4 regions of the Kineococcus arenarius subsp. arenarius genome follow, and region 1 is predicted to be linked to each of the others. Evidence: riboswitches for the same ligand, from Rfam matches in the RefSeq annotation. Region 1 holds a riboswitch; each other region holds the start of a gene.

Region 1 (5,742 bases):
GTGCTGGTGGAGCGGCGGTGCTGGTGGTGCTGGTGGTGCTGGTGGTGCTGGTCGTGCTGGTGGTGCCGGTGGAGCGGCGGGTCAGTGCTCCCCGCCCTGCGGCGGCAGCGCGGCCACCACCGGGTGGTCGGCGTGGATCAGGCCCACCTTCGCCGCACCACCGGGCGAGCCGACGGTCTCGAAGAACTCGACGTTGGCCGCGGTGAACGCCGACCACTGCTCGGGCACGTCGTCCTCGTAGTAGATCGCCTCCACCGGGCACACCGGCTCGCAGGCACCGCAGTCGACGCACTCGTCGGGCTGGATGTACAGCGAGCGCTCGCCCTCGTAGATGCAGTCGACAGGGCACTCCTCGATGCAGGCCTTGTCCTTGACGTCCACGCAGGGCTGGGCGATGACGTACGTCACTGCGCGCTGCTCCTCTCGCTGTCGGTGGTGGTGAGCGTGCGGGCGGTGCGGCGGTGCCGGCGCACCGAGTGGGCCACGGCGAGGGCGCCGACGACCAGCACGAGCGCGTAGACGGCCCAGCGGACCGGGTCGGTGGCCCCGACGGCGTCGCTGCGCAGCAGGGTGCGCGAGTTCGTCAGGACGATGACGGCGCCGACGGCCGAGCCCAGCACGTGCGGCGGGGCGTAGCGCACCAGCCAGGCGGCGATGGGCGCGGCGATCAGTCCGCCGAGCAGCAGCGCCAGCACCCACGTCCAGGCGATGCCCTGCGATCCGAGCCCCACGAGGAAACCCGCGCTGGCGGCCACGGCGACGAGGAACTCGCTGGTGTCCACCGAGCCGATGACCTTGCGGGCCTCCAGCCGGCCGGAGGCCAGCAGGGCGGGGGTGCCCACGGGACCCCAGCCGCCGCCACCGGTCGCGTCCACGAACCCGGCGAACAGGCCCAGCGGCGCCAGGAAGCGCCGCCGCAGCGGCCGGTGCAGTGACCTCTCGTCGAAGCGCGCCACCGCGGAGCGCAGCAGCACGTACACGCCCAGCAGCAGCAGCACGGCACTGATGACGGGGGCGGCGACGTCCGTGGGCAGCGACGACAGCACCGTCGCGCCGAGGAAGGCCCCGACCGCGCCGGGCACCCCCACGCGCACCACGACGCGCCAGTCCACGTTGCCGAAGCGCCAGTGCGCGGCCCCGGAGGCCAGCGTGGTGCCGATCTCCGCGAGGTGGACGGTGGCGGACGCGGCGGCGGGGCTCGCCCCGACGACGAGCAGCAGCGTCGTGGAGGTGACCCCGTAGGCCATGCCGAGGGAGCCGTCGACGAGCTGAGCCAGCAGGCCGACCAGGGCGAGCAGGGCGAACTTGTGCACGAGGAGAGCCGTCCGTACGTCCGTGGACCCGCAGGTCCGCGCTTGCCGGACGCCGAACGGCGACCGGCCGGGTCCTCACCCGGAGCACCCCGCCGCGACAGGAGGGTTGCCGACCAGCGAGCCGGGGCTTGACGCTGGTACTCGTGACCGCCACTGACGGTAGACGACCCCCGGGGGGCGGTCAACACCTCACCACACCGGCGAGAACGGCGCGGTTCCCCCCGCTCCGCCCGTCCGCGCCGCGCGGACCTCCGGGACCGTGTTGGAGTTCGTGCGCTCGTGCCCTACCGTGGTCCCGTGGTCCAGCCCTCTGCCGTGCGCCTCGTCTCGCGCCGGTACGTCGACCTCATGCGGCTGCAGAGCGCCTACGCGTGCCGTCCCGGTCGCTCGCTGCACCCCACCAGCTGAGGGCCTCCTCACGAGGAGGACCCGTCTCCCCCGTGAGGTTCCATGACACCCGACGCCAGCACCGCCCCCCCCGAGCAGACCGCCCCGGCGGCTCCCCGCCGCACACCGCGCGCCCCGCGCCCCGGTGGCAACGGGCAGTGGCGCGTCGACGGCACCGCCCCGCTCAACCACAACGAGGAGTTCAAGGCCGCCGACGGGGGGCTGAACGTCCGTGAGCGCATCGAGAACGTCTACGCGGCCGGGGGTTTCTCCTCGATCGCGCCCGACGACCTCAACGGGCGGTTCCGCTGGTGGGGGCTGTACACCCAGCGCCGCCCCGGCATCGACGGCGGGCGCACCGCGCAGCTGTCCGCGCAGGAGCTGTCCGACGAGTTCTTCATGCTGCGCGTGCGGATCGACGGCGGAGCGCTGACGACGGAGCAGTTGCGCGTCGTGGCCGGCATCTCCACCGAGTTCGCCCGCGACACGGCCGACATCACCGACCGGCAGAACGTGCAGCTGCACTGGGTGCGCATCGAGGACGTCCCGGAGATCTGGCGCCGGCTCGAGGCCGTGGGGCTGCAGACGACCGAGGCGTGCGGGGACACCCCGCGCGTGGTGCTGGGCAGCCCGGTCGCGGGCATCGCCCGTGACGAGGTCATCGACCCGACGCCGGTGATCACGGAGATCGTGGACCGCTTCATCGGCGACCCGGAGCTCGCGAACCTGCCGCGCAAGTTCAAGACCGCCGTCACCGGCCACCCCAGCCAGGACGTGGTCCACGAGATCAACGACATCTCCCTGGTGGGCGTGGTCCACCCCGAGCTCGGCCCGGGGTACGACCTGTGGGTGGGGGGCGGGCTGTCGACCAGCGCGCACCTCGCCCAGCGCCTCGGGGCGTTCGTGCCCCCGGAGCGGGCCGCGGAGGTGTGGCAGGCGGTGGTCCGGGTCTTCCGGGACTACGGCTACCGCCGGCTGCGCAACAAGGCGCGCCTGAAGTACCTGGTCGCCGACTGGGGGGCCGAGCGGTTCCGGCAGGTGCTGGAGACCGAGTACCTGGACCGGGCGCTGCCCGACGGCCCGCCGCCGCCGGCCCCCTCCGGTCGCGGCGACCACGTGGGCGTGCACGAGCAGAAGGACGGCCGGTGCTACGTCGGCCTGTCCCCCACCGTCGGGCGGGTCAGCGGCACGGTGCTGCGCGACCTGGCCGACGCCGCGGAGGCGGCTGGCTCGGGGCGCGTGCGCTTCACCCCGCACCAGAAGGTCGTCGTCCTGGACGTCGACCCGGCACGGGTCCCGGAGTTCACGGCCCGCGTCGAGGACATCGGCCTGACCGCGCACCCCTCGCCGTTCCGGCGCACCACGATCGCCTGCACGGGGATCGAGTTCTGCAAGCTGGCGATCGTGGAGACCAAGGACACCGCGACGCGGGCGATCGAGGAGCTGGAGCGCCGGCTGGCCGGGGTGGAGATCGACACCCCGATCACGCTGCACGTCAACGGCTGCCCGAACTCCTGCGCCCGCATCCAGACCGCCGACATCGGCCTGAAGGGGCAGCTGGTGCAGGACGGGCACGGCGAGCAGGTCGCCGGTTTCCAGGTCCACCTCGGCGGCGGGCTGGCCTCGGCCGACCGCGCCGAACCTGGCGTGGGCCGCACCGTGCGCGGCTTGAAGGTGACGGCCACCGCTTTGCCCGAGTACGTCGAGCGCCTGGTGCGGCGCTACCTCGAGACCCGGGAGCCGCGCGAGACCTTCGCGGCCTGGGCCCACCGCAGCGACGAGGAGGCTCTGCGATGAGCGAGACCACGACGACCACCGTCCCCACGCCCCGTGTGCGCCGCGACCGCGAGGAACTGCGGTCCCTGGCCGAGCGCGGGGCCGCGGAGCTCAGCGGAGCGGGCGCGGAGGAGGTGGCCGCCTGGGCGGCGGCCACCTTCCCGGGCACCCTCGCCGTGGCGTGCAGCATGGCCGACGCCGTCCTGCCCCACCTGGTGTCCCGGTTCGCGCCCGGCGTCGACGTGCTGTTCCTGGACACCGGCTACCACTTCGCGGAGACCCGCGGCACGCGCGACGAGGTCGAGTTCGCGCTGCCGGTGCGCGTCGTGGACGTCCTGCCCCGGCAGACCGTCGCCGAGCAGGACGCCGAGTTCGGCCCCCGACTGCACGAGCGCGACCCCGGCACGTGCTGCCGGCTGCGCAAGGTGGAGCCCCTGGCCGCCGCCCTGGGCGGGTACGAGGCGTGGGTGACGGGTGTGCGCCGCGAGGAGGCCCCGACCCGCGCCGGCACCCCCCTGGTGCAGTTCGACGAGCGGCACGGGCTGGTCAAGCTCAACCCCCTGGCGGCCTGGACCTTCGACGAGCTCGTCGACTACGCCACCGCGAACGCCGTCCCGGTCAACCCGCTGCTGACCAGCGGCTACCCCTCGATCGGCTGCAAGCCGTGCACCCGCGCGGTGGCACCGGGCGAGGACCCGCGCGCCGGTCGCTGGGCCGGCACCGGCAAGACCGAGTGCGGGATCCACCTGTGAGCGCGCCGACGACCGCCGTCGTCCCGGCCGCGCGCACCGCGGCGGGGAACCCCGGTCCCGCCCGCGTGGACGACCTGCGGGCCCTGGAGGCCGAGGCGGTGCACATCATCCGCGAGGTCGCCGCGGAGTTCGAGAACCCGGTGCTGCTCTTCTCCGCAGGCAAGGACTCCATCGTGCTGCTGCGCCTGGCGGAGAAGGCGTTCCGTCCCTCCCCCGTGCCGTTCCCGGTGATGCACGTCGACACCGGCCACAACTTCCCCGAGGTGATCGAGTTCCGCGACCGCCGCCTGGCGCAGGGCGGGCACCGGCTGGTCGTCGCCTCGGTGCAGGCCAGCATCGACGCGGGCCGCGTCCGCGAGGACGGGCCGGGTTCCTCCCGCAACCGCCTGCAGACCCGCACCCTGCTCGACGCCCTCGCCGAGGGCGGTTTCGACGCGGCGTTCGGCGGTGCGCGGCGCGACGAGGAGCGCGCCCGCGCCAAGGAGCGCGTCTTCAGCGTCCGCGACGCCGTCGGCCAGTGGGACCCCCGCAACCAGCGCCCCGAGCCGTGGTCGCTGTACAACGGCCGGATCCACCGCGGCGAGCAGGTCCGGGTGTTCCCGCTGAGCAACTGGACCGAGCTGGACGTGTGGCGCTACATCGCCGCCGAAGGCCTGGACCTGCCCGACATCTACTACGCGCACGAGCGCGACGTCGTCGAGCGCGACGGGATGCTGCTGGCCGTCTCCGACCTCACCCCGCCCCGCCCCGGCGAGCGCGTGCAGCGCCTGCGGGTGCGCTACCGCACCGTCGGGGACCTGACGATCACCGGCGCGGTCCGTTCCGACGCCACCGACGTCGAGGCCGTCATCGCGGAGATCGGCACCGCGACCGTGTCGGAGCGCGGGGCCACCCGCGCCGACGACCGGACCTCCGCCGCCGCGATGGAGGACCGCAAGCGCGAGGGGTACTTCTGATGCGGGAACTGCTGCGGATGTCCACGGCCGGTTCGGTCGACGACGGCAAGTCCACGCTCATCGGCCGGCTCCTGCTGGACACCGGGAGCCTGCCCACCGACCACCTCGCCGCCGTCGACGGCCCCGACGGCCCGGACCTGGCGGCGCTGTCGGACGGCCTGCGCGCCGAGCGCGAGCAGGGCATCACCATCGACGTGGCGTACCGGTTCTTCTCGACCGCCAAGCGCAACTACGTCCTCGCCGACACCCCCGGGCACGAGCGGTACACCCGCAACATGGTGACGGGCACCTCCAACGCCCACCTGGCGATGCTGCTGGTGGACGTGCGCGCCGGTGTCCTGGACCAGACGCGCCGGCACGCACGGATCGCCACCCTGCTGGGCGTGCCGCACCTGGTGGCGGTGGTGAACAAGATGGACCTCGTCGACTTCGACCGCTCCCGGTTCTCCTCGGTGCGCGAGGAGCTGCGCGAGGTCGCCGACCGGCTCGGCGTGCGGATGCTCGTGGTGCCGGTGGCCGCCAAGCACGGCGACAACGTCGCGAACCGCTCGGCGAACA
Region 2 (5,742 bases), on a different contig from region 1:
CCCCCGGAGGGGGAGGGGTCAGGGCAGGGGGGTGGGGAGCTGCGGCAGCTGCAGCAGGAGCCAGGGGCTGAAGGGGGACGGGTCGCGCTCCACCTCGGCGCGCAGCTCGTCCACACCCACCCAGCGCCACTCCTCCACCTCGGCCGGGTCGGGCGCCAGGTCCGCGGCGAGGCGGGCCGTGAACACCGGGCACACCTCGTTCTCCACGGTGCCGTCGGCCATCTCGGCGCGGTAGCGGAAGCGCGGCAGCACCAGCTCCACGCCCGACACCGCGGTGCCCAGCTCGTCGGCGGCGCGGCGGTGCACGGCGTCGGCGGGCTCCTCGCCCGGGCCCGGGTGGCCGCAGAAGGAGTTCGTCCACACACCCGGCCAGGTGCGCTTGGCCTCGGCGCGGCGGGTCAGCAGGGTGCGCCCGGCGCCGTCCAGGACCCAGCAGGAGAACGCCAGGTGCAGGGGCGTGGCGGCGTGGTGGACGCTCGCCTTGGGCGCGGTCCCGCACGGCACGCCGTCCTCGGTGAGCAGGACGACGAGCTCGGTGCTCCCGGCGGTGGGGCAGGTGGTGGGGGCGGTCACCGGAGCACCGTACGCGCCCGGTGGTCGACGTGCCCGGCGCGCGTCAGGCCGGCGACGGCACGCGGCCGCCCGCGGCGGCGACCGCCTCGTCCAGCTCGGCGCCCAGGGCGAGGTCCTCGCCGTCGGCGAGGCGCTGCTCCAGCTCGCGCACGCGCGGGATCACCAGCTCCCCGAACGCCTCGACCTCCTCCTTGACGTGCAGGAACCCCAGCAGCAGCAGGTCCACCCCCACCAGGGAGTACGCCAGGACGCGGCGGGCGACCTCGTCGGGGGTGCCGACCAGCCCGGTGCGGAACCCGTCGTTGTACTGCACCAGGTCGCGGAACCCGCTGTCCGCCCACATGCCCTTGCGGTCCCTCGTGGCGTTGCCGGCCTCCTGCACGGCGGCGCCGAAACCCTCGACCTTGGCGACGTCGGCCTTGGCGACGATCTCCTCCAGGACCGCCTCCGCCTCCTCGCGGGTGTCGCGCACCAGCGCGAAACCGTTGAGGCCGAAACGGATCGACCGGCCGTTCGCGGCGGCCAGGGAGCTGACCTCGCGCACCTGCTCGGCGGCGCCGGCGATCGACTTGCCGTTCATGAAGTACCAGTCGCTGACGCGGCCGGCCATGGCCTGGGCGGCGGTGGAGTTGCCGCCCTGGAACACCTCCGGCTGCACCTTCGGCTGCGGGCGGAACGTGATGTCCCGGGCGCTGAAGAAGTCCCCCTCCTGGGAGTACCCGTCCTGCGACCACACCCCGCGCAGCAGGCTGATGAACTCCTCCGACTGCCGGTAGCGGTCGTCGTGTTCGTGCCACGTGACGCCCAGCTGGGTGGCCTCGTCCTTGAACCAGCCGGAGACGACGTTCAGCGCGAGGCGGCCGCCGGTGATCTCCTGCGCGGTCGCGGCGAACTTCGCCAGCACCCCCGGGTGCCAGAAGAACGGGTGCACGGCCGCGATCACCTTGAGCTTCTGGGTGGCCAGCAGCAGCGCCAGGGAGAACGATGTGGACTCGTGCTGGGCGTCCGCGCCGTAGGAGGCGAGGTAGCGCACCTGCGTCAGCGCGTACTCGAAACCCACGCGCTCGGCGGCGCGGGCGACCTCGACGTTGTAGGCGGGGTCGTGGCTCGTGCGCTGCTCGATCGTGGAGACGACGAGACCGCCGGAGACGTTGGGGACCCAGTAGGCGAACTTCACGGGCATGCGGGTGAGCTCCTCCATCGGTCCTGGCGGTAGCACCAGCGGTTCCCCGTGGTTGCTGCGGCGTCCCCGAGCCAGGTCTCTCAGCCGCTCTGGATGGTTCCGGCCAGCGCAACCCGCTGCCCGCCCCCACCGCCACGACACCCCGGGCCGGCGGCGGGCCTGCCCTCACCCCCAGCCGGTCAGGGCCCGCACCCCCGCCGCCGCGGCGGCCGCCAGCACGATGACGAGCAGGAACGGCGCCCGCAGGGCCAGCGCGAGCGCCGCGACCCCCAGGCCGACGGCGCGCGCGTCCAGGACGAGGCGGTCGCCGTCGCTCGCGGTCTGCACGACCACCAGCGCCGCCAGCAGCGCCGCGGGCAGCAGCGCACCCACCCGCCGGGCGCGGGGGTGCTCCAGCAGGCGGGCGGGCACCAGGTGCCCGGCCAGCTTGAGGGCGTAGGCGACCGCGCCCGCGGCCAGGACCGCGACCCAGGTGCTCACGCCCCCTCCCCCGCCCGCTCGCCGGCACGCTCCCCGGCCCGTTCGCGGCGCAGGCCGGCGAGCAGGGCCACCAGCGCCGCCGCGACGACCGGCAACCCCACCGGCACGACCGGCACGAGCAGCAGCGCGACCAGGGCGGCGACCGCCGCCACGGCGGCCGCCTCGCGCCGGCGCAGCCGCGGCCACAGCAGCGCCAGGAACGCCGCCGCGGCGGCCGCGTCCAGGCCGTAGCGGCGCGGGTCGCCGAGCGCGTCGCCGAGCAGCGCCCCCAGCAGGGTCGCGAGGTTCCAGCCGACGAACACGGTGGCGCCGGTCACCCAGAAGCCGGTGCGCCGGGCGGGGTCGGTGCCCTGGGCGACGCCGACGGCGGTGGACTCGTCGATGGTCCAGTGCGCCGCGAGCAGCCGGCGCGCACCGCGGGCCCGCAGGAAACCGGTGACCTGCAGCCCGTACAGGGCGTTGCGCACCCCCAGCAGCGAGGACGCCGCCACCGCGGCGGCCACGCTGCCGCCGCCGCCGAGGACGCCGACGAGGGCGAACTGGGAACCACCGCTGAAGATCAGCAGCGACGTGGCGCACGCCTGAAGCACGCTCAGGCCGTTGGCGACGGCGAGCGCGCCGAGGCTGACCCCGTACAGGGCGGTGGCCACGCCGACCGACAGCGCCTGCCGGCGGGCGGTGCGGACGGGGTCCGGGACGGGTCGCTGGAGTGCCACGCCGGACAGCTCTACCAGAGCGCCACCGCGCTCAAGCCGGTGGGAGCGACCACGTCAGCGCCGTGCACGCCGCGGCGAGCACGAGCAGCACGGTGGTGTCCACGGCGCGCGAGCGCACCGCGAGGGCGCCGGCCACCCGCACCGGCAGCACCAGCCGCAGGACGGCGGCGACGGCGAGGTCGGCGCCCAGGACGAGACCGCCGGCGACGGGCCCGGCCACGACGGTGAGCAGCAGGGCGAGCAGCGCCCCGGCCACGAGGGCGCCGAGGACCGCGCCGCCCGGCGGCGGCACGCGCTGCGGGGTCCCGGCCGGCACGGGGAGCACGCTACCGACCGGGACCGTCCGCACCGGGGACGTCAGTGCGCGAAGTGGCGGGCACCGGTGAAGTACATCGTCACGCCGGCGGCGCGGGCCGCGGCGACGACCTCCTCGTCGCGGATGGAGCCGCCGGGCTGCACGATCGCCCGCACACCGGCGTCCAGGAGGATCTGCGCGCCGTCGGCGAACGGGAAGAACGCGTCGGAGGCGGCCACGGCACCGCGGGAACGTTCGGCGCCGGCGCGCTCGACGGCCAGGCGGCAGGAGTCCACCCGGTTCACCTGGCCCATGCCGACGCCCACGGAGGCGCCGTCCTTCGCCAGGAGGATCGCGTTGGAGCGCACCGCCCGCACCGCCCGCCAGGCGAACTCCAGGTCCGCCAGGGTCGCCTCGTCGGCGGCCTCGCCGGCGGCCAGCGTCCAGCCCGCCGGGTCGTCGCCGTCAGCGTCGATGCGGTCGAGGTCCTGCACGAGCACGCCGCCGGAGACCGGGCGCCACTCGCGCGGGCTGCGGCCGTAGCCGTCGGGCAGCTGCAGCAGGCGCACGTTCTTCTTGCGCTGCAGCACCTCCAGGGCCTCGGGCTCGAACCCGGGGGCGATGACGACCTCGGTGAAGACGTCGGCGACCTGCGCGGCCATCGCGGCGGTGACGACGCGGTTGGCGGCGATGACGCCGCCGTAGGCGGAGACGGGGTCGCAGGCGTGCGCCTTGGCGTGGGCGTCGGCGACGTCGGTGCCGGTGGCGATGCCGCAGGGGTTGGCGTGCTTGATGACGGCGACGGCGGGCGCGGTGAAGTCGTGGGCGGCGCGCAGGGCGGCGTCGGCGTCGACGTAGTTGTTGTAGGACATGGCCTTGCCGTGCAGCTGCACGGCCTGCGCGATGCCCGGCCGCGAGGCGGGGTCGGCGTACACCGCGGCGCGCTGGTGCGGGTTCTCGCCGTAGCGCAGCACCGAGGTGCGTTCCAGCGCGGCGCCGTCCACCGCGGGCCACCCCTCGTCGGACCCGTCGAGGGTCTGCGCTGCGAACCAGCCGGCGACGGCGGTGTCGTAGGAGGCGGTGTGCGCGAACGCCTCCGCGGCCAGGCGGCGGCGCTGGGCGAGCGTGAACCCGCCGGCGGCCACGGCGTCCAGGGCCTCGCGGTAGCGGGCGGGGGCGGTCACGACGGCGACGCTGGGGTGGTTCTTCGCGGCGGCGCGCACCATGGAGGGGCCGCCGATGTCGATCTGCTCGACGACGTCGTCGAACCCGGCGCCGGAGGCGACGGTCTCGCGGAACGGGTAGAGGTTCACCACGACGAGGTCGAACGGCTCCACGCCGAGGTCGGCGAGCTGCTGGACGTGCTCGGGCAGGCGGCGGTCGGCGAGGATCCCGGCGTGCACGCGCGGGTGCAGCGTCTTGACCCGCCCGTCCAGGCACTCGGGGAACCCGGTGAGCTCCTCCACGGGCGTCACGGGCACCCCGGCGGCGGCGATGCGCGAGGCGGTGGAGCCGGTGGAGACGATCGCGACGCCCGCGGCGTGCAGGCCGGTGGCGAGCTCCTCCAGGCCCGTCTTGTCGTAGACGCTGACGAGGGCGCGCCGCACGGGGTGGCGCTGCGCGGTCTGCTCGGCGGTGGGGTTCTCGGCCATCGGCTCGCGGGGTCCTCTCGGGGTGGGCGGTGGCGGGTCAGCGGGGGGTGGGCAGCTCGCCGCGGGCGAGCCGGGCCACGACGTCGACGAGCAGGGCCCGCTCGGCGTCCTTGATGCGCTCGTGCAGGCTCTGCTCGTCGTCGCCGTCGAGGACCCGCACGGCCGCCTGGTCGAGGATCGGGCCGGTGTCCACCCCGGCGTCGACCAGGTGCACGGTGCAGCCGGTGACCCTCACCCCGTGGGCGAGGGCGTCGCGCACGCCGTGGGCGCCGGGGAAGGACGGCAGCAGCGCGGGGTGGGTGTTCACCAGGCGCCCGCCGAAGGCCTCCAGCAGCGGGGCGCCGACGATGCGCATGAACCCGGCCAGCACCACGAGGTCGGGCTCGTGGGCGGCGACGGCGGCGGCCAGGGCCTCGTCCCAGGCGGCGCGGTCGGGGTGCTCGCCCGGCGGGACGGTGAAGGTGGCCGCACCGGCGGCCCGGGCCCGGTCCAGGGCGGCGGCGCCGGGCTTGTCCGAGCCCACGGCCACGACGGTGAAGGCCTCGTCGCGGGCGTCCAGGAGCGCCTGCAGGGTGGAGCCGGAGCCGGAGGCGAGGACGACGACGCGTGCTGGCACGTGCGCAGACGATAGCCGTCGCGGCGCTCCTCCCCGGACGCCGGACCACGCAGCACCGGGTGCGGCCCGCGGCGGGGGCCTAGCCCTCCGACCCGGGAGCAGCACCGGTGCCCGGGGCGCCGGCGTCCCGGCCGCGGCGCGCACGCCCCAGCAGCCCACCGGTGGGCGCCTGCGACCCGGCGGGCAGGTCCACGGCGAGGCGGGTGCCGCGGCGGGCCACCACCGCG
Region 3 (5,742 bases), on a different contig from region 1:
GCTTCTGCCCGCCGGAGAGCTGCTCGGGGTGGGCGTGGGCGCGGTCCAGCAGCCCGACGAAGTCCAGCAGCTCGGCGACCCGTGCGTCGCGCCGCTCCCGGGGGACGCCGGCCACCTTCAGCGGGTAGGCGACGTTCCCGGCGACGGTGCGGGAGCGGAACAGGTTGAACTGCTGGAAGATCATGCCGATCTCCCGGCGGGCGGCCCGCAGGTCCTTCTCGGGCAGGCGCGTCAGCTCCCGCCCGGCGACGGTGACCGTCCCGGAGGTGGGTGCCTCCAGGGCGTTCACCAGCCGCACGAGCGTGGACTTGCCGGCCCCGGAGTACCCGATGACGGCGATGACCTCGCCGGCGTGCACGTCCAGGCTGACGTCGTCGACGGCGGTGACGACCCCGCCGCCGCGCTCGTACCGCTTGGTGACGCCCTGCAGGCGCACGATGGGGTCGGCCATCTCAGCCCTGCGCCGCCCGCGCGTCCTCCTCGACGTCCGCCAGCTGCTCCTGCAGGGTGGCGGGGTCGACGTCGCGCACGACGGCCTGCGGGTAGCTCTGCACGAACTCCTCCAGCACCGCGGGGTCGTGGATGAGCTGGGCGAGGTCCAGGTACGTCTGGTTGCCGGTGTCCTCGGCGCGGGAGACGAAGAGGTTCACGTACGGCACCGCGGACTCGCTCTCGGGGTCGTCCTGGTGGACGACGTCCTCGACGGGCAGCCCGGCGCTGGTGGCGTAGTTGTTGTTCACGACGGCGCCGACCACGGAACCGTTCTGCAGCGCACCGGCGGTCTGCGAGGCGTCCAGCGGGACGACCTCGACCTTCGCCTCCTGCACGTCCGCGACGGTGGAGAACGCCGAGCCGCCGTCGGCGAGGGTCAGCAGGCCCGCGTCCTGCAGCACGAGCAGCGCGCGCGCCTCGTTGATGGCGTCGTCCGGGATGGCGACCTTCGCGCCCTGCGGGAACTGCGAGGGGTCCTCGTACTGGGTGGAGTACAGCGGCAGCGGGTAGACGGCGGTGGAGCCGATCGGCTGCAGGTCGTCGTCGGCGGTGACGTTGTAGTCCGCCAGGTACTGGGTGTGCTGGAACTGGTTGAGGTCGACCTCGCCCTGGCTCAGCGCCGGGTTCGGCAGGCTGTAGTCGGAGAAGTTCACCAGTTCCACGTCGACGCCGAGGCGCTCGCTCGCGAGGTCGACGTAGGTGTTCCAGTACGGCTCGGCCTGGTCGGTGACGCCGATGCGCACGGTCTGCGTCTCGCCGGCCGCCGTGGTGGTGGTGTCGTCGTCGCCGGTGTTCCGCACGACGAGCACCACGATGATCGCGATGATCGCCAGGGCGGCGGCGCCGATGACGAGCGGCGCCTTGCTGCGGCCGGGCTTGTCGGGCAGGGAAGGAGGGGTGGCGGCGCTGGACAACTCGGGGCTCCTCGTGGGGTGGTGCGGGGTTCGGGTCCCCCGGCGCCGGGTCCGGCGGCGCGGGGGTCGGCAGGGGCGGGCGGTCAGCCGCCGGTGGCGGCGCCGCCCCGCGGACACGAGGGGGGCGTGGCGCGCGGGCTCACGACGGGTCGCCTCCTGATCGGCCAGGCCGGTCCGGCGCTGCTGCGACGGCACGGCCACACGCTTGCGGGGCGCACCGCCCCGCCGGGCTTTCACCTGGAGCACCCCACCGCGGACGAGGGTTGCCGGTCAGCAAGCCAGGGCTTGTCGCTGACGCTCGATGCCGTCGGGAATCGTAACGACGGGCCCGAGGGAGCGTCAAAACGCGGCGGGGCGCCCGGGGGCGGCCGCGCCCGGCGCCCGCACCGGCGCGCCCGCCGCCGCTTGTCGCGAGTAGGTTGCAACAAGCCCGCCCGCCGTCCCGCGCCCGCAGGAGGTCCCCGTGCCGTCAGCCGGCGCCCCGCCCCGGCGGCGCCCCGCCCCGCCCCCCCCTCCCCCCGCCCCGCGCGGGCGGCGGGCCCGGGCCCGCCGCAGCGCCCTGGTGCTGCTGGCGCTGGGCGCCCTGACCGGCCTCGCGGCGCTGCTCGGCGCGGTCGTGGGCGCCGTCGCGATCTCCCCGGCCGACGTGCTGCGCGTGGCCGGCCACCACCTCGTGGGCGTCCCGGCCCGGGTGACGTGGGACCCGGTCGTCGACGCCGTGGTGCACGACGTGCGCCTGCCCCGGGTCCTGCTGGGCCTGGCCGTCGGCGCCGGGCTGGCGGTGTGCGGGACGGCGCTGCAGGCGATGGTGCGCAACCCGCTGGCCGACCCGCAGCTGCTGGGCGTCAGCTCCGGCGCCTCCACGGGTGCCGCGGCGGCGCTGCTGCTGGGGGCCGGCGCCGGCTGGGGCGAGCACGCCCTGGCCGGCAGCGCGTTCACCGGCGCCCTGGCGGCCTCGGTCCTGGTGTACGCCGTCGCCCGCGGCGCCGGGCAGGTCACCTCGGCGCGGCTGCTGCTGGCGGGCGTCGCCGTCGGCTACGCGCTGCACGCGGCCACGAGCTTCCTCGTCTTCGCCTCCGGCTCCGCCGAGGGGGCCCGCTCGGTGACGTTCTGGCTGCTGGGCTCGCTGGGCCTGGCCACCCGGGGCGCGGCGCTGGGGACCGTGCTGGTGGTGGTCACCGCGACCGTGGCGGCCCTGACGGCGTGGGGGCCGCGGCTGGACGCCCTGGCCCTGGGCGACGAGACCGCGCGCGGCCTGGGGGTCTCCCCCGCCGCGTTCCGCACGCTCCTGCTGGCCGTGGTGTCGCTGTGCGTGGGGGTGCTCGTGGCCGCCTCGGGGACGATCGGCTTCGTGGGCCTGGTGGTGCCGCACGTGGCGCGGCGCCTGGTCGGCGGGGCGCACCGCTGGTCGGTGCCGGCCGCGGCGCTGCTGGGCGCGGCGTTCCTGGTGGCGGCCGACCTGCTGGCCCGCACCGTGCTGGCGCCGCAGGAGCTGCCCATCGGCATCGTCACCGCGCTGGCCGGCTGCCCGTTCCTGCTGTGGCTGGTGCGCGGCACCCGCACCGGCGCCTGATCCGTCCCGTGGAGGTCCCGTTGGACAACCCCCGCCCCACCCGGCGCGCGACCCTGATCGCGGCGGCCTGCGCCCTGCTGAGCGCCGGCTGCGGCAGCACCGGCAGCAGCGGCGCCGGTCCCGCGGGCGACCGGCTCGAACTGGTGAACTGCGGGCAGCCGGTGGTGCTGCGCACCCCGCCCGAGCGGGTGGTGCTGCTCAAGAGCGCCGCCGTGCCGTACCTGCACGAGCTGGGCGTCCTGGACCGCGTCGTCGCCCGCGCCGGGCTGTACCCGCAGGAGTACTACGACGAGGCGACGCGGCGCGAGCTGGACGCCGTGCCGCTGCTGACCGACCGCACCGACACCAGCGGGCACCTGCGCATCTCCCGCGAGGTCGTCCTGGCCCAGCGCCCGGACCTGGTGCTGGGCGAGGTCGACGGCCTGGACCGCGCGTCGCTGGCGGCCTCCGGGATCGCGCTGCTGGAGGAACCGGCGCTGTGCACGAGCGGCGACGGCGATCCCGGGTTCGACACCGTCTACGAGCAGGTGGAGCTGTACGGGCGCGTGTTCGAGCGCCCGGAACGGGCCGCGGAGGTCGCCGGGCGGCTGCGTGAGCGCGTCGAGGCGGTCCGTGAGCGGGTGGCGGCGGCCGGCGCGCCGCCGCGCACGGCTGCGGTGCTCTACCCGACGGTCGGCGGCGGCGTCACCTACGCCTACGGCGCGGCCAGCACGGCCACGCCGCAGCTGGAGGCCGCCGGGCTGCGCAACGTGTTCGCGGACGTGGCCGACCGGGTGTTCGAGGTGACGCCCGAGGAGCTGCTGGCCCGCGACCCGCAGGTGCTGGTGCTGCTGCACAGCGACGGCACCCCGGAGCGGGTGCGCGAGGCGGTGACGAGCCTGCCGGGGGCGGACGGCCTGACCGCGGTGCGCGAGGGCGACGTGCTGGTGCAGCTGTTCAACTTCACCGAGCCGGCGACCCCGCTGGCCGTGGACGGCCTGGAGCGCATCGTCGACGCCTTCGGCCCCGCCGCCGCGAGCGGCACCGCTGCGGGAGCCTCGTGATCCGCGCCCGCGGCGTGCGCTTCGCCCACCGGGGCCGCCCGCCGGTGCTGCACGGCGTGGACTTGACGGCCGCCCCGGGGCGCGTGCTGGGGCTCATCGGCCCCAACGGCGGCGGCAAGACGACGCTGCTGCGGACCCTGCACGGCTCGCTGCGCCCCTCCGCCGGCACCGTGCACGTCGACGGCGACGACGTCGCGACGCTGTCCCCCCGCGAGCTCGCCCGCCGGGTCGCGGTCGTGGCCCAGGACGGCGAGGGGGTGCTGCCGATGCCCGTGGCGGACGTGGTGCTGATGGGGCGCACCCCGCACCGCGGGGCGTTCTCGCGCACCACGGCCGCCGAGGAGGCCACCGCCGCGGCGGCCCTGGAGCGGGTGGGGGCCCTGCACCTCGCGGACCGGCTGATCGGCGACCTGTCCGGGGGCGAGCGCCAGCGCGTCCTCATCGCCCGGGCGCTGACCCAGGAGGCGCCGAACCTGCTGCTGGACGAGCCGACGAACCACCTGGACGTGCGGTACCAGCACGAGGTGCTGGGGCTGCTGCGCGGCCTGGGGCGCACCGTCGTGGTCGTGCTGCACGACCTGAACCTCGCCGCGGCGCACTGCGACGAACTGGTGCTGCTGGACGCCGGCCGCGTCGTCGCCGCCGGGGAACCCGGCGAGGTGCTCACCCCTGCGACGGTGGGCGCCGTGTACGGCGTCCGGGCCCGCCGCGTGGAGGACGAGGACGGCTTCCAGCTCGTGCTGCGGCCGGCGTCAGCGGGCGGGGCCGGTCCGCTCCCCGGCACGCTCGGCGCCCCCGGCGCGCTCGGCCTCAGCGGCGCGCACGGCCAGCACCGGTAGCAGCCACCAGCACAGCGCCACGAGCAGGGCGACGCCGCCACCGGCCACCGCTCCCGCGAGCCGGCCGCCCACGACGTCCACCACGAGCAGGACCCCGCCGGCGACGACGACCCCGACGGCGGCCAGCCCGGCCTTGGCGAAGCGCGTGCCCGCCTCCACCAGGCGCGCCTTGGAGCGGCGGCGGAACAGCGCCCGGTGGTACCCGACGGGTGCCACGAACAGCACGATGGCGATGACGGCCAGCATCAGCACGGCGACGTACACGCTGCGCTGGAAGGTGTCCAGCTCCTCGAAGCGCGACTGGAACGGCAGCGTCATGAGGAAGCCGGCCAGCAGCTGCACCCCGGTCTGCACGACCCGCAGCTCCTGCAGCAGCTCCACCCAGTTGCGGTCCAGCCGTTCCGTGGGGGTCTCGTTGCGCAGCGCGGCGTACGCGTCCTCGACGCCGTTGACCGGGTCGACCGTGCCCACGGGCTTCAGGCCGGTGCGCCGTCGTCGGGGTCGTCGAGCAGGGCGGGTTCCTCGCGCTCGTCGGCGTCGGCCGGTTCGGGCCGCTCGGCGGCCCGGCGCAGCCGCTCCTGCTCGGCGGCGTCCTCGATCGCCTCGACGTCGTCGGGGCGCGGCGCGGTCTGGGGCTGGAAGTCCTCGGCGCTCGTCTCGCTCACGCGCCCCACCTTGCCCCGATCACCGGCCGCCGTCGACCCGGTCGGCCTCCAGGGCCAGCAGCAGCCGCTTGGCGGCGGCGCCGCCGACGTACTCCCCGGTGCCGCCGTCGCTGCGCACGACGCGGTGGCACGGCACCAGCAGCGGCAGCGGGTTGCGGGCGCAGGCGGTGCCCACGGCCCGCACGGCGCGGGGGCTGCCGGCCAGGACGGCGACGC
Region 4 (5,742 bases), on a different contig from region 1:
GAGGCCGCAGTCGGTGGAGGCGATGACGTTCTCCGGGCCGACGACCGAGGCGAACCGCTCGATGCGGTCGGCGACGAGCTCGGGGTGCTCCACGACGTTCGTGGCGTGGCCGACGACACCCGGCACGATCTTCTTGCCCGCCGGGAGTTCCAGGTCCTTCCAGATCTTCCACTCGTGCTCGTGGCGGGCGTTGGCCGCCTCGAAGGAGTACGAACCGGCGTTGATCTCCAGCATGAGGTCGGCGATGTGCCGGAACTCGATGTCGGTGGTGTGCGGGCCGTGCCAGCTGCCCCAGCACAGGTGGAACCGGACCTGCTCGGCCGGCAGGTCGCGGATGGCGTGGTTGAGGGCCTCCACGCGGATCTTCGTGAACGCGCGGTAGTCCTCCAGGCTGGGCTCGGGGTTGATCTGGTCCCAGTTCTCCGCGATGGACGGGTCGTCGATCTGCAGGACGAGGCCGGCGTCCACGACGGCGCGGTACTCCTCGCGCATCACCTCCGCCCACGCCCAGATGTGCTCCTCCTCGGTGGCGTAGTACCGGTTGGAGATGCGTGCACCGCTGCCCGGGGACAGGGACGTGATGAAGCCCTGGCTGCGCTCCAGGCCGGCGGCCTCCAGGCCCGCGACGAGGTTCGCGACGTCGGAGGCGATGGCCTCCTGGCCGACGTAGCTCAGCGGGCCGGTGGTGGCGGGGAACGCGGTCGCCTGCTTGCCCGTCATGATCCCCGAGGTGGGGTCGGTGTAGGCGTCCTTGAACGTGCTCCAGTCGCGGCGGTCCGGGAAGCTCGTCAGCCGCACCTTGCCCGGCTCCGAACGCACGACCGGCTGCGTGAACAGGTCCTCACCGGTCACCTCCAGACCGGCCACGCGCTGGAACGAGTACGACCACCAGGCGCCGTAGTCCACGGCGCTCGTCATGGCCTTGCCGTACTCGCCGTCACCGACGAGGGTGATGCCCAGGTCGCGCTGGCGCGCCACGAGGTCGACGACGGCGTCGGTCAGCAGCGCCTCGAACTCCGGCGTGCGCTCCAGGGTGAACCCGTCCTCGCCGACGCGGCGGGCCTCGTTCGCGGCGATGAGCTCGGGGGTGCGCGGCAGGCTGCCGGCGTGGCTGACCTCGATGCGGCGGTCGTTGCGGGACAAGGGGTCTCCGTTCGTGGGGTGGGGGTCGTCAGCGGCGCAGGGCGCGGTCGAGGTCCTCGAGCAGGTCCTCGGGGTCCTCCAGCCCCACCGACAGCCGCAGGACGGCGTCCGACAGGCCGATGGCGACGCGACCCTGCTCGCCGAGGCGACGGTGCGTGGTGGTGGCGGGGTGGGTGGCGAGCGACTTCGCGTCGCCGAGGTTGTTGGAGATGTCGATGGTCCGCAGGGCGTCGAGCACCTCGAAGGCACGTTCCTTGCCCCGCCCGCCGGGCGCGTCCAGCTCGAACGTGACGACGGTGCCGCCCAGCTCCATCTGGCGCTTCGCGAGGTCGAACTGCGGGTGCGAGGGCAGCAGGGGGTAGCGCACCCAGCGCACGGCGGAGCTCGCCTCGAGGTGCTCGGCGATGCGCAGGGCGGTGGCCGCGGAGTGCCGCACCCGCAGCCCCAGGGTCTCCAGCCCCTTCGCCAGCGTCCAGGCGTTGAACGGGCTCAGCGTCGGGCCGGTGTGCCTGGTCAGCTCCTGGAAGCGGCCCTCGATGAACTCGGTGGTGCCCAGCACGGCACCGCCCATCACGCGGCCCTGGCCGTCGATGTGCTTGGTGGCGGAGTAGACGACCACGTCGGCGCCGAACCGCAGGGGCCGCTGCCCCACCGGGCTGGCGAACGCGTTGTCCACCACGACGACCGCGCCGGCCGCGTGGGCGAGCTGCGTGACCGCCTCGACGTCCACGAGGGTCTGCATGGGGTTCGCCGGGGTCTCGAAGAACACCGCCTGCGCGGGCGTGGCCAGGGCCCGTTCCCACTGCGCGAGGTCCTCGCCGTCGACGAACTCCGTCGTCACGCCCCAGCGGGGCAGGATCTCGTCGAGGATCACGTAGCAGGACCCGAACAGGCTGCGGGCGGCCACGACGCGGTCCCCCGCACCGAGCAGCGCGCCCAGGGCGTAGAACACCGCGGACATCCCGCTGGCCAGGCCGTAGCAGGCCTCGGCACCCTCGAGCAGCCGCAACCGCTCGGTGAACACCGACACCGTCGGGTTGCCGTAGCGGGAGTAGACGTAGCGGTCCACCTCACCGGTGAACGCGGCCTCCGCGGCGGCGGCGGACTCGTACACGTACCCGGACGTCAGGTACATCGCCTCGGACGTCTCCTCGAACCCCGAGCGGGCCAGCCCACCGCGCACGGCGGTGGTGTCGGGGCGCCAGGGGCTCGGCTGCTGCTCGGTCACGACTGCCTCCAGGGAAGGCCCTGCGCGCGCCAGCCGGCGGCGCCGCGGTGGCCGCGCTCGTCGAGGTCGCCCTCGAAGCCGTCCAGGACGTTGTAGCTGGGGCCGATGCCCGCCGCGGTGGCGGCGGTGGCCGCCCCGACCGACCGCTTGCCGGAGCGGCACAGGAACACCACCGGACCGCGGTGGCCCGGTGCGATGCCGGCCCGCTCCAGCTCCGCCAGGAACCGCGCACCGGGCGCGTCCTCCTCCACGGGCAGCCAGGAGGCGAACACCGGTGGCCTGCGCAGCGCGGCGGCGTCGGGGACCCCGACGTACGTCCACTCCGCCTCGGTGCGGACGTCCACGAGGACGGCGTCGCCGTCGTCACGCAGCAACTCGAACGCCTCACGCGGAGTGAGGTCGCCGGCGTAGCTCACGAAGCCTCCATCGGTCCTGGCATGAGCACCCTCCCGAGGGGGGTTGCTGCGGCGTCGTCGAGCCAGGTCTCTCGGCCGCTCTGGATGGTCCGACCAGCCTAGGGCATCTGCGCCCGTGCCCGGGGCACGCCGCCCGGATCAGGGCGCGGGCAGCTCCTGCCCGGGGCAGCCGGCCAGGACGCCGGCCATCGCGTCGTGCTCCGCGGGCGTCACCCACAACCCCCAGGCGCTCTTGACGGCGACCTGCCGGGCGACGTACTCGCACTCCCCCTCGGGCGGCAGCCACTGCGAGGCGTCGTCGTCGCCCTTGGCCCCGTTCAGCGGGCCGTCCACGGCCAGCAGTTCCAGGGGGTCGTTGGCGAAGCGGACCCGTTCGTCCTCGCTGAACCCCTGCGCGCCGGTGCGCCAGGCGGCCGCCAGCGCCACGACGTGGTCGATCTGCACGTCGGCGCTGGTGTCCTCGCCGCGGCGGAAGGCGATCTCGTCGCCGGAGTACGGGTCCTGCAGGGTGCCGGACAGGACGGTGCAGCCGTCCGGCGCGAGGCGGACGTCGTCCAGGTCGCGCAGCAGGACGTCGTCGCGGGTGCGGCAGCCGTTGTCGTCGACGTCGACCCAGCTGGAGCCGAAGCGGGTGCGCTGGTAGCCGGCGGAGGAGGCGGCCTCGCGCACCGGCAGGGCGGCCAGCGCCTCGGCGGCCCCGCCGGACGCCTCGCCCCGCGCGGGCCCCGCCGCGTCGCCGGTCAGGGCCCGCCACAGCGCGACGGCGAGCACCAGGACGAGCAGCGGCACGAGGATCGCCGCCGGGGCGCTGGAGCGACGTGCGCGCACGGCCACCTCCCAGCCTCGCGGGCCCCCGGGGACGACGAAGGGGGCCTGCACGCGCAGGCCCCCTCCAGGACGCTCCCGCAGTTGGACTCGAACCAACAACCTGCCGGTTAACAGCCGGCTGCTCTGCCAATTGAGCTATGCGGGACCACCACCGGGTGAACCCCCGGCGACAGCACGTCAACCGTACCAGCCCCGCCCGAGTGCCTGCGCCCCGGCCGCCCCGCGCGCGAGGGCCCTCAGGACCCCTGGGCGCGCTCCTGCCAGGCCCGGCGCGCCGCCTCCAGCCGGAACAGCTCGGCCGAGGCCTCCTGGTACTCCTGCGGCTGCGCGGAGGCGTCGATGCTCCACAGCCGGCGCTTGGCGTCGGCGACCGCGCGGGTGGCCGCCTGCCCGGCCAGCGTGGCCACCAGCGAGCGCCCCCAGCGCTCCATCTCCTCCTCGTCGGTGACCGGCAGCTCGGCCACGGCCAGCTCCTGCACGAGCCCGGCCACCGGCCCGTCGGCGTACTCCAGCACCGCCTCGACCCAGCCGGGACCCGGCGGCGCCTCCAGCGGCCCCCCGGCCGCGGTGACGGCGTCGTGCACCGCGCGGTGCCCCGGCGCGCCGAAGGCGTCCGCGGCCAGGCCGGCGAAGTCGTCCGCGACGACCCACGGCGCCTGCAGCACGCACGCCAGCACCCACCGCTCCAGCTGCACGACGGCGTCGTTGACCGCGGGGGCCGCCGGTGCCGCGGGCGCCGGCTCGGGCGCGGCGCCCCTGCCCTCGCGCCCGGCCCGCCCCCCGCGGCCGCCGGCGTGGCGGCGCACCCGGTCCAGCACGAAGCGCTCGTCGAGGAAGCCCGTCCAGCGGTCCAGGTTCACCGCGTAGCGCTGGCGCAGGCCGCTGTCGCGGATGCCCGCGACGATCGGGGCGGCGGCGTCCAGGGCGGCCAGCCGGCCCGCCTCGCTGCCCAGGTCGAAGCGGGAGATGGTGGAGCGGATCGCGAACTCGAACAGCGGCACCCGGCCGGCCACCAGGGCCGCCACCGCGGCGTCGCCGGCGGACAGGCGCAGGTCGCACGGGTCCTGACCGGACGGCTCGACCGCCACGTACGTCTGCGCGGTGAAGCGCTCCTCCAGCTCGAAGGCCCGCAGCGCGGCCTTCTGCCCCGCCGCGTCGCCGTCGAAGGTGAAGACGACCTCGGCGGAGCCGGCCGCGTCGCCGAGCATCCGCTGGACGATGCGGGCGTGCTCCTCGCCGAACGCGGTGCCGCAGGTGGCGACCGCGGTGGTCACGCCCGCCAGGTGGCAGGCCATCACGTCGGTGTAGCCCTCCACCACGACGACCTGCTTGGTGCGGGCGATGTCGCGCTTGGCGAGGTCCAGGCCGTACAGGGCCTGGGACTTCTTGTAGACCGGGGTCTCGGGCGAGTTGAGGTACTTGGCCTCGATGCGGTCGTCGTCGAAGAGGCGGCGCGCGCCGAAGGCGACGGTGTGGCCGCTGACGTCGCGGATGGGCCAGACCAGGCGGCCGCGGAAGCGGTCGTACAGCCCGCGCTGCCCCTGCCCGGCCAGGCCGGAGGTGGTCAGCTCCTCCTCGGTGAAGCCCGCCGCGCGCAGGTGGCGCAGCAGCGCCTCGCCGCCGGGGGGTGCGAAGCCGACCCCGAAGCGGGCGGCGGCCTCGCGGCTGAAGCCGCGCTCGGCCAGGAAGCGGCGGGCGGTCTCGGCGGGGCCGGGCTGCTCCAGCTGCCGGGCGTAGAAGGCCTCGGCCGCGCGGTGCGCCTCCAGCAGCCGCTGGCGCTGGCCGGCCCCCTGCGCCCCGGCCGGGCGCTTGCCGGGGCGGCCTCCGTCGTCGACGTAGCGCAGCTGCACGCCGGCGCGCTCGGCCAGGCGCTCGACGGCCTCGGTGAACGTGGTGCCGTCGATGCGCCGGACGAACTCGATGGCGTCGCCGCCCTCGCCGCAGCCGAAGCAGTGCCAGCGGCCCACGGCCGGGCGGACGGTGAAGCTGGGGGTGCGCTCGTCGTGGAAGGGGCACAGCCCCTTGAAGGACCCCACGCCGCCGGGGCGCAGCGTCACCTGCTCGGCGACCACCTCGTCGATGCGGACGCGCTCCTTGACCGCGCGCAGGTCGTCGGGGTGGATGAGA

The links. Region 1 has a riboswitch for S-adenosylmethionine ahead of ACRYM0_RS12890 (sulfite exporter TauE/SafE family protein). Riboswitches for the same ligand answer to the same signal wherever they lie in the genome.
Region 2: another riboswitch for S-adenosylmethionine. It lies ahead of sfnG (dimethylsulfone monooxygenase SfnG); the one in region 1 lies ahead of ACRYM0_RS12890 (sulfite exporter TauE/SafE family protein).
Region 3: another riboswitch for S-adenosylmethionine. It lies ahead of ACRYM0_RS02075 (MetQ/NlpA family ABC transporter substrate-binding protein); the one in region 1 lies ahead of ACRYM0_RS12890 (sulfite exporter TauE/SafE family protein).
Region 4: another riboswitch for S-adenosylmethionine. It lies ahead of ACRYM0_RS14310 (rhodanese-like domain-containing protein); the one in region 1 lies ahead of ACRYM0_RS12890 (sulfite exporter TauE/SafE family protein).

Annotation. Positions count from the first base shown of each region.
Region 1 covers NZ_JBJLSE010000050.1:16,285-22,026, reverse strand. The annotation lists gene fdxA (ferredoxin) at 82-408, opposite strand; gene ACRYM0_RS12890 (sulfite exporter TauE/SafE family protein) at 405-1,313, opposite strand; SAM riboswitch class IV at 1,347-1,462, opposite strand; gene ACRYM0_RS12885 (nitrite/sulfite reductase) at 1,764-3,497, shown strand; gene ACRYM0_RS12880 (phosphoadenylyl-sulfate reductase) at 3,494-4,228, shown strand; gene cysD (sulfate adenylyltransferase subunit CysD) at 4,294-5,184, shown strand; gene ACRYM0_RS12870 (GTP-binding protein) at 5,184-5,742, shown strand, end outside.
Region 2 covers NZ_JBJLSE010000144.1:1,250-6,991, reverse strand. The annotation lists gene idi (isopentenyl-diphosphate Delta-isomerase) at 19-573, opposite strand; gene sfnG (dimethylsulfone monooxygenase SfnG) at 617-1,774, opposite strand; SAM riboswitch class I at 1,768-1,856, opposite strand; gene ACRYM0_RS19930 (AzlD domain-containing protein) at 1,922-2,236, opposite strand; gene ACRYM0_RS19925 (AzlC family ABC transporter permease) at 2,233-2,961, opposite strand; gene ACRYM0_RS19920 (DUF3017 domain-containing protein) at 2,984-3,268, opposite strand; gene purH (bifunctional phosphoribosylaminoimidazolecarboxamide formyltransferase/IMP cyclohydrolase) at 3,310-4,899, opposite strand; gene purN (phosphoribosylglycinamide formyltransferase) at 4,937-5,515, opposite strand; gene ACRYM0_RS19905 (cell division protein PerM) at 5,595-5,742, opposite strand, start outside.
Region 3 covers NZ_JBJLSE010000003.1:84,174-89,915, reverse strand. The annotation lists gene ACRYM0_RS02080 (methionine ABC transporter ATP-binding protein) at 1-451, opposite strand, end outside; gene ACRYM0_RS02075 (MetQ/NlpA family ABC transporter substrate-binding protein) at 453-1,406, opposite strand; SAM riboswitch class IV at 1,603-1,712, opposite strand; gene ACRYM0_RS02070 (FecCD family ABC transporter permease) at 1,870-2,979, shown strand; gene ACRYM0_RS02065 (ABC transporter substrate-binding protein) at 3,000-4,022, shown strand; gene ACRYM0_RS02060 (ABC transporter ATP-binding protein) at 4,019-4,861, shown strand; gene ACRYM0_RS02055 (DUF6328 family protein) at 4,775-5,332, opposite strand; gene ACRYM0_RS02050 (hypothetical protein) at 5,338-5,526, opposite strand; gene ACRYM0_RS02045 (methylated-DNA--[protein]-cysteine S-methyltransferase) at 5,546-5,742, opposite strand, start outside.
Region 4 covers NZ_JBJLSE010000062.1:2,411-8,152, forward strand. The annotation lists gene ACRYM0_RS14300 (cobalamin-independent methionine synthase II family protein) at 1-1,143, opposite strand, end outside; gene ACRYM0_RS14305 (O-succinylhomoserine sulfhydrylase) at 1,172-2,371, opposite strand; gene ACRYM0_RS14310 (rhodanese-like domain-containing protein) at 2,368-2,787, opposite strand; SAM riboswitch class I at 2,792-2,878, opposite strand; gene ACRYM0_RS14315 (HNH endonuclease family protein) at 2,926-3,615, opposite strand; tRNA gene ACRYM0_RS14320 (tRNA-Asn) at 3,688-3,760, opposite strand; gene dnaG (DNA primase) at 3,852-5,742, opposite strand, start outside.